2 regions of the Pseudoxanthomonas sp. genome follow, and region 2 is predicted to be linked to the other one. Evidence: predicted binding sites of a transcription regulator. Region 2 holds the regulator's gene; the other holds the start of a gene.

Region 1 (6,451 bases), 1.4 Mb from region 2:
CAGGTGCGCCGGATAGCGGCGCCAGCGGAACAACCCGTTGAACAGCACCGCGATGACCAGGATCACGACCACGTTGACCAGCACCGGCACCAGCAGATAGTGATAGCCCAGCGCATGCACGGCATCGCCGCCGATCACGGCCGACAGCGCGGTGGCGCCACCCGGTGGATGGATGCAGCGCGCAAACGCCATCACGCACACCGCCAATCCCACCGCCAGCGCAGCGGTGAGGTCGTGGCCAGGCAGCAGCTTCTGGCAGCTCACCCCGACGAACGCCGACAGCAGATGCCCGCCGATCAGCGCCCACGGCTGCGACAGCGCACCCTGCGGCACGGCAAACAGCAGCACCGCCGAGGCTCCCATCGAGGCGACCACCAGCCCACCCATCGCACCGCCTGCCGCCTGCGGTACCAGCCAGCGTGCCAGCGCGTAGACCGCCACGGTGCCGAGCAGGCCGCCCAGGCCGGAGAGCCATTTCTCGCTCGCGCGGGTGGTGTTGCGCTCGACGCCCAGCAGCAGGCGCAGCTCGTTCAATGCAGACATGGGTGTCGGGACCTCGAACCACTGACGGAAGGCGCGCAGTCGGTACGCGCGACGCGGCGCATGCTAACAGCGGCACGCCGCGCCTCACACCGCCACGGCCAGTGGCCCATGCCTGCATCGGCCCACCCGCCCCTGTCGCCCCGCCATCGCGGCATGCGACACCCGGCCGACACACCGATTTCATCCGAAGCACGCCCAAGGGGCAGTACGCTCGCCGTTCCCATCCAACAAGGAAACGCGATGAGCATCTTCTCCAGTATCGTCAGCAAGATCTTCGGGGGCAGTGCCCCGGCCGCGGCAGCGCCCGCCACCCCCAAGCCGCAGGTGATCATCGTGGACGGCAGCGAAGCCACCGCCGATATCGCCCCGCCCGCGCGCGACGCGGCACCGCCGGCCGAACCGGTGGACGTGGCCGCGGTCCTGACCGCCATCGCCGCGCAGAAGGGCGGCCCGAGCGACTGGAAGCATTCCATCGTCGACCTGCTGAAACTGCTCGACCTGGACTCCAGCCTGGCCGCACGCAAGGAACTGGCTGAAGAACTCAACGTCCATGCAGGCGATCACGGCAGCGCCGAACAGAACCTGGCCCTGCACAAGGCCGTGATGCAGAAGCTGGCCGACAACGGCGGCAAGGTGCCGGACGACCTGAAGCACTGAAGCACCACGCCACGCGATGCCCGGACCATCGGGCATCGCGCTGACGCCACCGCGCCCTGCCCGGCGCGCGGCCATCGCGCCGCCTAGCCCGGATCGACCCTAGAACTCCTGCCAGTCGGCGCTTTCTGCCATCGCGGCAAGCTTGGGCTTGGCGGGCGTACGCACGACCGACGCCGGGGATTTCCTGGTGGGCACGCGTGCAGCCACCACCGCCTGCACCGGCGCGAATGCCGGCCTGGGCAGCGCCACGACCTCAGCCACCTGCGCAACGCCAGCCAACCGGAACACGGCCACCGCACGGCCCAGATCCGATGCCTGGTCTTCCAGGCTCTTGGCCGCCGCCGTGGCTTCTTCCACCAGCGCCGCATTCTGCTGGGTGGTTTCGTCCAGCTGCATCACCGTCCTGCTGACCTGCTCGATTCCCGAACTCTGCTCGGCGCTGGCCGCTGAGATCTCGGCCATGATGTCGGTGACGCGCTGCACCGAGGTCACCACTTCGGCCATGGTGCTGCCGGCGCGCGCGACCAGGGCCGCACCCTGCTCCACTTCCTGCGCCGAATCGGAGATCAGCGTCTTGATCTCCTTGGCCGCTTCGGCCGAACGCTGCGCCAGGGACCGCACTTCCGAGGCGACTACCGCGAATCCACGTCCCTGCTCGCCGGCACGCGCCGCCTCCACCGCGGCATTCAGCGCCAGGATGTTGGTCTGGAAGGCGATGCCGTCGATCACGCCGGTGATGTCGGCGATCCGCTTCGATGCGGCGCTGATCGAGGCCATCGTGGTGACCACATCCTCCACCACCCGGCCACCCTCCTGCGCGACCGTGCCGGCGCCCAGCGCCAGCTGGTTGGCCTGGCGGGCACTGTCGGCGTTCTGCTTCACGGTGGAAGTCAGCTCCTCCATCGAGGCAGCGGTCTCTTCCAGGTTCGCTGCCTGCTGCTCGGTCCGCACCGACAGGTCGCTGTTGCCGGTCGCGATCTCGACCGCCGCGGTGTTGATCGATTCGACCGAGCGCTGGATGCCCTGCACGATGCCGGTCAACTGCGCGGCAGTGCGATTGGTCGCATCGGCCAGCTGGCCGAAAGCCCCCTCGTAACCTGCGTCCACGCGCTGGGACAGGTCGCCGCCGGCAATCGCGCCCATGACCCGGCCGACGTCGGCCAGGCCATCTTCGGCCTGGCGCATCAGGCGGTTCAGCGACTCGACCATGTCCTTGAACGCGAACTGGTAGCGCGTTGCTTCGCCACGCGCCGAGAAATCGCCGCGCGCGGCCGCATCGGCCAGGCGCGCAATGTCGCCGTTGACGGCCGACAGATTGGCCTTCACCGCGTCCAGGGCTTCATGCAGCGCGGCACGCTGGCCAGGCAGGCGCCGCATGTCGCGGCGCAGGTCGCCACGGCCGTACTCGGCCATCACCGCCATCCCTTCGACGATCGCGTCCAGATGCTCGAACAGCGCCGTATTGACGCCCCGGGCGAGCGTGCCGTAATCGCCGGGGAAGTCTTCGGGCATGCGATGTCCGATGTCCTCGCCCTGCTGCAGCTGGACCAGGGACTGCATCTCGCTGTTGAACCGCTGCAGCTGCCCCTGCATCTGCTGCATGCTGGCCATCAGCTGACCGGTTTCATCGCGTGATTCCACCTGGATATCGTTGTCGAAACGCCCCGCGGCGATCGCACCGGCGACCCGGGTCGCCGCCCGCAGCGGCGTGCCGATGGCGCTTGCGATCAGCCAGCACAGGCCCACCACCAGCGCCACCAGGGCGGCGCCAATCAGGGTCAGGATCTTGGTGAAACCAAGCGCCTCGGCCTGGATGTCCTCGGCATAGACGCCCATGACCACGACCCACTGCCACTGCGGGAACGTTTCAGCGAAGCTGATCTTGGGCAGCTGCTCGTTCTTCCCGGGCTTGGGGCCGCTGTAGTAGCTGAAGCCATCACCCGCGGTCACCGCCTTGCGGATGTCGCGGTACACGTATTCGCCCTGCTCGCTCCGGTAGTCGCTCATGTCGGTCCCGACCTTGCGCGTGGGATGCATGACGATGCGCATCTGCGGATCGACGATGAAGAAATAGTCCACGCCGCCGTTGGTCTTCATGTCCGCCAGCGCGGCCAGCGCCGCGGCCCTGGCCTGCGCCTCGGTCACCTGGCCGCGCCTGGCCTGGTCGGCGAAGTGCTGCAGCACGCTGACACCCATGTCCACCTGGGTCTTGACGCTCTGCTTGCGGGCCTGGACCAGGTCCAGGTATTGCAGGCGCGCAGCGGACACGGCCAGCAGGATCACGCCGACGGCGAGGATCGAACACAGCACGATGAATTTGCGCGTCAACGGCAGGTCGGCCACGCGACGGCGCAGGAAGGTCACAGGGTTCATGGCAATTCAAGGATCAATACGACGATAGGTCGCTCCTGTATCGGCTGCCGCTCCATGGAACTTGACCCCGCCCCTGCCACCGCGCCGACGAACGGGCCTGGCGCGGGCGGGACTCAAGCTCGCCAGCCCCTGGCCGATACCGGTGGGGTACCGCACTGCCAGAAGCACTCCTTTCTCCGCCAGAGCGTCATGCCCAGGTTCCCCAATGTCGTATCCACCTGAATCGTCATCTTCCAAGAAGGGTGGACTGCGCCGGTTGTTCTCCAGGCAGGAGCAGGACGACGGCCCGGCGCCTCCGGCGACCGACACGCCCATCCCGACGCAGCACCACGCGCTCGCGGACGAACAGGCACCCGCACCGCCACCGGATGCCGCAGCGGCGACCGCCGCCCTGATGCAGCTGTTCTCCCACGGCCATCAGCCCGAAGCGCTGCTCGGCGCCTTCGCCGACGGCATCTGCACCCTGCACGGCGAACTGCGCGACATGGGCCTGCGACTGCGCGCGGCCTTCGACCTGCAGGACTGGCCGGCCTATGCGCGGGCGTTGCGCCAGCTGATCGACAAGTACATCCGCACCATCGACATCGCCGATCCCGGCATTGACGGCCGCACCGAAGCCCAACGCCTGCGCGAGCTGCTGCGACAAGCCGTCGGCAATGCCCTGGCAACGCTGTTGCAGCGCAGCCCGGCACTGGCCGACGAAGCCCAGACGCTGGGCAGCACGCTGCACCACTGGCATGCCGGGCGGGACCTGGCACCACTGGAGGGCCGCCTGCGCGAGCTGGTCCACCAGGCCAGCCTGCACGCCGAAGACACCAGCAAGCAGCAACACCTGCTGCTGGAGTTGTTCGACCTGCTGCTGGACAACATCGGCGAGCTGACCGACGACCACAGTTGGCTGCAGGAACAGGTCGGCATGGTCCGCCAGCTGATTGCAGGCCCGCTGGACAGCCTCAGCATCGGCCAGGCACGGGAAACCCTGCGCGAGGTGATCTACCGGCAGGGCCAGCTCAAGCAGGGCATCGCCGAATCCCGGCAGGCCATGCGCGGGATGATGCTGTCCTTCGTCGAACAGCTCGGCGGCATGGCCAGCAGCACCGGCCAATACCACAGCCGGATCGCCGGCTACGCACAGTCCATCGGCCAGACCCGCAGCATGGTCGACCTGAACCGGCTGCTGCAGGAGGTGCTGCAGGACACCGCCGGGGTGCAGGCTGAGGCCGCCGCGTCACATGAAGTGCTCATCGATGCCCAGCGCCAGGTGGAACACGCGGAGCAGCGCATCGTGGCCCTCGAGCAGGAACTCAGGGATCTGGCCGAACTGGCCCGCGAGGATCAGCTGACGGGTGCGCTGAATCGACGCGGATTCGACGAGCTGTTCAACCGCGAGCGCGCGCGCACCGTCCGCAGTGGCCAGCCGCTGTGCCTGGCGATGCTGGACCTGGACGACTTCCGCAGGATCAACGAGGTCCACGGCCATGCCGGCGGTGACGCCGCGCTGCGGCACGTCGTCGAAGTGGCGCGCATCACCCTGCGCGGAACCGACGCGATCGCCCGGTTCGGCGGCGAGGAATTCGTGCTGCTGCTGCCCGATGCCACGATCTTCGAGGCCAAGGCGACCGTCCTCCGCCTGCAGCGAGGACTGGCGCAGCATTCCTTCGTGCATGAGGACATGCGCATCTTCGTCACCTTCAGCGCCGGCGTGGCGATGCAGCAGGCCAACGAAACCCAGGACGCGCTGCTGCGGCGCGCCGACCGCGCCATGTACAGGGCCAAGAAGGCCGGCAAGAGTCGCGTGATCGCCAGCGAGTGAGGCGGCCGGCCGGAGAAGCTGTTCGCGATCTTCAGGCCAGCCCTTGTAGAGCCGAGCTCGCTCGGCTGGGGACTTTCTCTGTAACGCCCTTGCCGAGCAAGCTCGGCGCTACATGATCGCGCCCGGGCCGATTGCCGTGTGCACCGCCATTCCCCTTTTCGCAGCCCGCGCGCGCCTCAGCCTGCGGCTTGATCTGGCGCCGAATAGACCAGGCTGCGATGCAGGGCGCGGGCGATTTCCACATCGGCTTCGTCGTCGAAGTACACCGCCAGCTGCACATGGCTGGTGTCGGCGAAGGCGTAGCCGTAATAGCCGGGCATGCGCTGGTCGTCTTCGTCGGCGTCTTCGTCCGTCTCCTCGGCCAGCCGGTAGGCGTAGAACAGCGTGGACCCGGCCTGTTCCTGCTCGATGGCCTCGGCGTCGGGCGACATGTGCTGCTTCAAGTCGTCCAGGCGCTCGGCGATGCTGGCGTTCTCATCGTTGTGCCAGATGGTCATCCACACCGTGATGCGCGGATTCCACAGCACCAGGTCGCCATCCTCGATGCGGCGATTGACCGGCTCGGGCAGCGTGATCGCCCACTCCGGCGTGAGCTGGTGGTCGCCTTCGACCACGGGGAAATCGGGATGCAGTGACATGGCGGGATCTGTTCCAACAAGACGAGCGAGTGGCATAGCGTAACCGCCCGCCACGGCACGCGCCCGCAGACGCAGCCCGCACCATCCAGCTACACCGGATTCGCCCGCTGGGAGCGCGCAGGCCGCGCGCGTTGAAAGCGCCGGTGACTTAACCCTGCAGCTTCGCCTTCAATCCCGCGACCGTGGCCTTCCAGGCCTCGACTTCGTCCACCTCTTCCCAGAGCTCCCGAAGCTCGGACTGCTCGCCGACGATCCGGTCGAGCGCCTGGATGGCCTGCTTGATCAGGTCCGGGCTCACCACCGGCTCGATCCGGGCCAACCACTCGGAGAGTTCTTCGTCCTCCTGGGCGGCGGCCGTCGGCCGACCAGCGGCCGCAGCGACCACCTCCGCCGCCACCAGCGCCTGACAGGCGTCCGGCGCTTCCAG
Region 2 (6,451 bases):
GCTCCGCAGGCACTGCCGGCGGCGGTGCCTGGGTTCCAGTCGCCGCAGAGCGATGCACAGCTGGTCCAGCTACGCGACGAACTGGCCCTGATGCGCCAGATGATCGAGCGCGAGATGAACCGCCTCACCGACGAACGCCTGCGCGGCTCGCCGGTGCGTGCCCAGGCGCTGGAGCTGATGGAGGACTACGGCTTCGACGCCGGGCTGACCCGTGACGTGGTGATGCAAATTCCCGCGGACCTGGAACTGCACCGCGGCCGCGGACTGATGCTGGGCCTGCTGTCCCAGCGCCTGCCGATCGCCCCCACCGACCCGCTCGAGGAAGGTGGCGTGATTGCCCTGGTCGGCCCGACCGGTGCCGGCAAGACCACCACCATCGCCAAGCTGGCCTCGCGCTTCCTCGAACGCCACGCCGCGCGCGACGTGGCGCTGGTCACCACCGACACCATCCGCGTCGGCGGCCGCGAACAGCTGCACAGCTACGGCCGCCAGCTGGGCATCGCCGTGCACGAGGCCGACAGCGACGCCAGCCTGCAACAGCTGCTGCAGCGCCTGAGCGACTACAAGCTGGTGCTGATCGACACCGCCGGCATGGGCCAGCGCGACCGCGCCCTGGCCGCCCAGTTGAACTGGTTGCGCGGCTCGAAAGCAGTCCGCTGCCTGCTGGTGCTGCCGGCCAACGCCCATTTTTCCGACCTTGACGAAGTGGTCCGCCGCTTCGCCGGGGCCGCACCCCAGGGCGTGATCCTGACCAAGCTGGATGAAACCGGCCGCTTCGGCAGCGCCCTGTCGGTGGTGGTCGACCACCGCCTGCCCATCACCTGGGTGACCGACGGCCAGCGCGTCCCCGACGACCTGCACCGCGCCAATGCCCCCAGCCTGGTATTGCGCCTTGAAGATTTGCGGCGCGATGCCGATAAGCCCTGTACTCCGGAGCAGACCCATGCCATCGCGTGATTACGCAAACCTGACCAACGCCTTCCCCTTGTCGGCCACGCGTCGCGAGCCGCTGGGGCCGGTACGCACGATCGCCGTCACCGGCGGCAAGGGCGGCGTGGGCAAGACCAACCTCTCGGTCAACCTGTCCATGGCCCTGGCCGACATGGGCAAGCGGACCCTGCTGCTGGATGCCGACCTGGCGCTGGCCAACGTCGACGTGCTGCTGGGGCTGACCCCGAAGTTCACCCTGACCGACCTGGTGGCCGGACGCTGCACCCTGGAAGACGTCCTGATCGACATGCCCAACGGGCTGATGGTCGTCCCCGCAGCATCCGGCCGCCGGCACATGGCCGAGCTACCACCGGCCCAGCATGTCGGGCTGATCAACGTGTTCTCCGAACTGGAACGCCCGCTGGACGTGATGGTGATCGACACCGCGGCCGGCATCACCGACAGCGTGCTGACGTTCTGCCAGGCCGCGCAGGACGCGGTGGTGGTGGTCTGCGACGAGCCGGCCTCGCTCACCGACGCCTATGCCCTGATCAAGGTGCTCTCGCGCGAACGCGGCGTGGACCGGGTCCAGATCGTGGCCAACATGGTCCGCGAGCCCAACGAAGGGCGGCTGTTGTACGACAAGCTGAGCCGGGTCTGCGAGAAATTCCTTGGCGATGTGTCGCTGAATTACCTGGGTTGCGTGCCGCAGGACGACTGGCTGCGACTGGCCGTGCAGCGCCAGCAGCCCGTGGTCAAGGCCTACCCGGCCAGCCCTTCAGCGCAGGCGATCTCCGAAATCGCACGCCGCACCTCGCGCTGGCAGGCGCCCACCGCGCCCCGCGGCAACGTCGAATTCTTCGTCGAACGCATGCTCAATCGCGGGGTGGCCGCATGAAGGGCGCCGCCCAGTACCGTGCCGTCCAACGCAACAGCGACAACGACTACGTCACCCTGCACGCGGACCTGGTCAGGCGCATCGCCCACCACCTGGCCGCGCGCCTGCCAGCCAGTGTCGAGACCGACGACCTGATCCAGGCCGGCATGATCGGCCTGCTCGAGGCCTCGCGCAGCTATGACGCCGAGCAAGGTGCCTCGTTCGAGACCTACGCCTCGATCCGCATCCGCGGCGCGATGATCGACGAGATCCGTCGCGGCGACTGGGTCCCGCGCTCGGTGCACCGCCGTGCCCGCGACGCGGCCGCGGCCATCCGCAGGATCGAGCAGCACACCGGCCGGGCGGCGGCGGCCAACGAAGTGGCGGCCGCGCTGGACATGCCGCTGCACGACTACATGCGCCTGATGGAAGACGCCTCCCGCGGCCATGTCCTGAGCCTGGAGTCCCGCGTGGAGGACCACGGCGAACTGGACACCATCGCCAAGGGCGGCCCCAACCCGCAGCAGCTGCTGGAACGGCGCGAGTTCGGCCGCGAGCTGGGCAAGGCCATCGGCCAGCTGCCGGAACGCGAAAAACTGGTCCTGTCGCTGTACTACGAGCAGGAGTTGAACCTGAAGGAAATCGGCGCGGTGCTCGGTGTCAGCGAATCGCGCGTCTGTCAGATCCACGGCCAGGCCACGGTCCGTCTGCGCGGACGCCTGAAGGCGTTCCAGATGGTCGACTCGGGCCTGGAAGATGAAACCTAGGAACCAATGGAGTCACTGTTGAACAAGAACATGCGGATTTTGATCGTGGACGATTTCTCGACGATGCGGCGCATCGTCAAGAACCTGCTCGCCGATCTGGGCTTCACCAATACGGCCGAGGCCGAAGACGGCAACAGCGCCCTGGCGGCGCTGCGCGCGTCCACCTTCGATTTCGTCGTCACCGACTGGAACATGCCCGGCATGACCGGCATCGACCTGCTGCGCAGCATCCGTGCCGACGACAAGTTCAAGCACCTGCCGGTCCTGATGGTGACGGCCGAGGCCAAGCGCGAACAGATCATCGAAGCGGCGCAGGCCGGCGTGAATGGCTACATCATCAAGCCGTTCACCGCCCAGACGCTGCAGGAAAAGCTCGGCAAGATCTTCGAACGCCTCGGCGCGGCGGCGTGATGGAAGCCACTGCCGAACGCAGCGCCCTGATCGAACGCCTGCAAGGTGCGCTCGATGCCCTGGAAAGCGGCGACGAAGCCGGTTGGCGCCGGGAGATCGACACCCTCGCCGCCTGGCGCACGCGACCGATGATGCAGGGGCTGAGCCGGTTGGCGCGCGAACTGGGGCAAGCCCTGGGCGAACTGCCGACCGTCCCGGCCGCCGCGGGCGAACTGGACGATGCCTGTTCGCGCCTGGACCACGTGGTGGCGATGACCGAAGAGGCCAGCCACCGCACCCTGGACCTGGCCGAGGAATGCCGCGCCCTGGCCGAACAGCTGCGCGCCGGCGGCCTGACCGGTGACCAGGGCGAGATCCTGGACAAGATCCGCCACAACCTGACCGAGATGGCCCTGGCGCAGAGCTTCCAGGACCTGACCGGCCAGATCATCCGGCGCGTGGCCGGCATCGTGCGCCGCGTGCATGAAGGCTTTGGCGCGCTCGGACTCCCGCCCAAGGACGAGAAGCCGACAGCGGATGGCGCCCTGGCAGGCCCGGTCCTCGCCGGCCTGGATCGCCACGGCGTGTCGCAGGACGACGCCGACGACCTGCTGTCTGGCCTGGGGCTGTAACGCAATGAGCGCCGTGCCCGACGACATCGCCGCCGACTTCATCATCGAAGCCCAGGAGATCCTGGACCGGCTCGGCGAGCAGCTGGTGTCACTGGAGCAGGCGCCGGAAGACAGCGAACAGCTCAACGCGGTGTTCCGTGGCTTCCACACGCTCAAGGGCGGCGCCGGTTTCCTGGCGATCCACGCCATGGTCGAGCTGTGCCATGCCGCCGAGGAAACCCTGGGCATGGCCCGTGCGGGCGAGGCCATCTTGCAGGCGCGCCATTTCGACGCCGCCCAGCAATCGCTGGACTACCTGCAGGCGATGCTCGATGCGTTTGGCCGCGGCAATGCGCCCGCCCACGCGCCCGCCCAGCTGATCGCCCAGTTTTCCGCCAGCGAGGAAGACCCGGCGACGTCCGATGCCGCCCTCGTGGCCGGTGCCATCACTGGCGGTGGCGACCTGATCGACGATGACGAATTCGAGGCGCTGCTCGACCAGCTGCATGGCCCGGCCAAGGCCCAAGCCGCGCCGTCGCCGACGCCACTCCAGCGGCCATCACCCGCTGCTGTGCCGGCCAGGCCGATGGCCAAACCGGCGCCGGTGGCGAGCAAGCCCAGCGAGCCGGAACAGACCGTGCGCGTTGATACAAAGCGCCTGGATGCGATCGTCAACCTGATCGGCGAACTGGTCCTGGCCAGGAACCGGCTCAAGACCCTGCGCGTGCGTCTGCGCGACGAGGAACTCGACCGCGCCGTCAGCGGCCTGGACGTGGCCACCGCGCGCCTGCAGTCGGCGGTGATGCGCACCCGCATGCAGCCGGTCGGCAAGGTGTTCTCGCGCTTTCCCAAGGTCGCGCGCGACGTCGCCCGCACCCTGCAGAAGGAAGTGGAGCTGGAACTGATCGGCGCCGAGACCGAGCTGGACCGCAACCTGGTCGAGGCCTTGGCCGATCCGCTGGTGCACCTGGTGCGCAACTCGATCGACCACGGCATCGAAGCGCCCGACCTGCGCGCGGCCTCGGGCAAGCCGCGCAGTGGCCACGTGCGCCTGTCGGCCCGGCAGGAAGGCGATTACGTCAGCATCGAAGTCCAGGATGACGGCGCCGGGATCGACCCCGAGCGCCTGCGGACCAAGGCACGCGAAAAAGGATTGATCGACCCGGAAGCCGCCGCACGCCTGAGCACCGAGGAATGCCTGCAACTGGTGTTCCTGCCGGGGTTCTCGACCAAGACCGAGGTCACCGACATCTCCGGCCGCGGCGTGGGCATGGACGTGGTCCAGTCGCGCATCCGCGAGTTGAGCGGGCAGATCCAGATCCAGTCCGAGCTTGGCCGCGGCAGCCGCTTCACGATCCGCGTGCCGCTGACCCTGGCGATCCTGCCGACGCTGCTGGTCCAGGCCGGCGATGCGGTCTATGCCCTGCCGCTGGCACGCGTGATGGAGGTCCTGCATGCACCGCAGCGCTCGTTGGGCTGGTTCGACGGCCGCGCGGTCCTGGACCGGCAATCGCACACGTTGCCGGTGGTGGACCTGCGCCGCTGGTTGAACATCGACGCTCCGCAACCCCCGCTGCTGACCGTGGTGATCCTGCAGGCCGGCGAGTCACGCATGGGGCTGGTCGTGGACCAGGTGCACGGCCGCGAGGAAGTCGTCATCAAGCCCCTGCCCCGTGCGCTGCGCGGCCTGCCTGGCTATGCCGGCGCCACCCTGATCGGCGACGGTCGCCTGGCGCTGATCCTCGACGTGGACGGGTTGAAGGAATAGCGCAACGCCATAGCGCGGGTCTTGGCCCGCCTGCCACGCCGCAATGGTCTCTCATGGCGGACCAAGCCCCACCCCACGAACGCCTGAACCGGGGCCGGAGCCCGAAATCCCGGCCCCATCAAGTCCCCTGAATCTCTGCCGATATCTGCTGCATGGACAAACTCAGCCTTACCGGACTGCTGCTGGCGATCGCATCGCTTGTCGGCGGGAGCATCCTCAAGGGTGCCGGCCTCTCGGCGCTGTGGTCGCCGGCTGCGTTCGTCATCGTCATCGTCGGCACCATCGCCGCCATCCTGCTGCACACCCCGCCGGCGGTATTCCGGCGTGCGTTCCAGATCGCCCGCTGGATCATCCAGCCACCGGCCAGCGACCGCGATGCACTGCTGGCCCAGATCATGGAATGGAGCAACATCGCGCGTCGCAACGGCTTGCTTGGCCTTGAGTCGCACGTGGAGGGCCAGCGCGACCCCTTCCTGCGCAAGGGCCTGCAGATGCTGGTCGACGGCGTGGAACCCGAATCGATCCGGCACATGCTCGAAATCGACGTCGGTGGCCAGGAACATGCGGATCTGGCCGCCGCCAAGGTGTTCGAAGGCATGGGCATCTATGCACCGACCATGGGCATCATCGGCGCGGTGCTGGGGCTGATCGCAGTGATGAAGAACCTGGCCGATCCCAGCAAGCTGGGGCACGGCATCGCAGCCGCCTTCACCGCGACCATCTATGGCATCGCTTCTGCCAACCTGCTGTTCCTGCCCATGGCAAACAAGCTCAAGAGCGTGATCCACCACCGCAGTGGCGAGCGCGAAATGATCATCGAAGGCCTGATCGCGATCGCGCAGGGCGAAAACCCGCGCAACATCGAATCGAAGCTGGCCGGCTTCCTGCATTGAGCCGGTGACCATGGCCCGCAAGCGTCCGCACGAAGAGCACGCCAATCACGAAGCCTGGGCCATCCCCTATGCCGACCTGATGACGCTGCTGCTTGCCTTCTTCGTGGTGATGTACGCCCTGTCCACCGTGAACGAAGCCAAGTACCGGGTCATGGCCGACGCGATGAGCACTGCTTTCGGCGGCGCGCCCCGTACCGTCGCCCCGGTCCAGGTCG

What was found. The regulator FliA, encoded in region 2, starts transcription of late flagellar genes. The targets are predictions, from matches to a motif close to TAAAGTTTNNCNNNCNNNGGCCGATAA.
Region 1: the regulator FliA is predicted to act here: its motif matches at 3,687-3,713, upstream of O8I58_RS08680 (GGDEF domain-containing protein).

The regions. Positions count from the first base shown of each region.
Region 1 is NZ_CP114978.1:2,011,607-2,018,057, forward strand. Features, by position in the region: gene O8I58_RS08665 (HPP family protein) at 1-543, opposite strand, end outside; gene O8I58_RS08670 (DUF3597 domain-containing protein) at 784-1,200, shown strand; gene O8I58_RS08675 (methyl-accepting chemotaxis protein) at 1,300-3,555, opposite strand; gene O8I58_RS08680 (GGDEF domain-containing protein) at 3,779-5,386, shown strand; gene O8I58_RS08685 (hypothetical protein) at 5,563-6,024, opposite strand; gene O8I58_RS08690 (DUF4259 domain-containing protein) at 6,173-6,451, opposite strand, start outside.
Region 2 is NZ_CP114978.1:561,959-568,409, reverse strand. Features, by position in the region: gene flhF (flagellar biosynthesis GTPase FlhF) at 1-957, shown strand, start outside; gene O8I58_RS02620 (MinD/ParA family ATP-binding protein) at 944-1,828, shown strand; gene O8I58_RS02615 (RNA polymerase sigma factor FliA) at 1,825-2,574, shown strand; gene cheY (chemotaxis response regulator CheY) at 2,593-2,985, shown strand; gene O8I58_RS02605 (protein phosphatase CheZ) at 2,985-3,596, shown strand; gene O8I58_RS02600 (chemotaxis protein CheA) at 3,601-5,343, shown strand; gene O8I58_RS02595 (flagellar motor protein) at 5,496-6,236, shown strand; partial or broken gene motD (flagellar motor protein MotD) at 6,247-6,451, shown strand, end outside.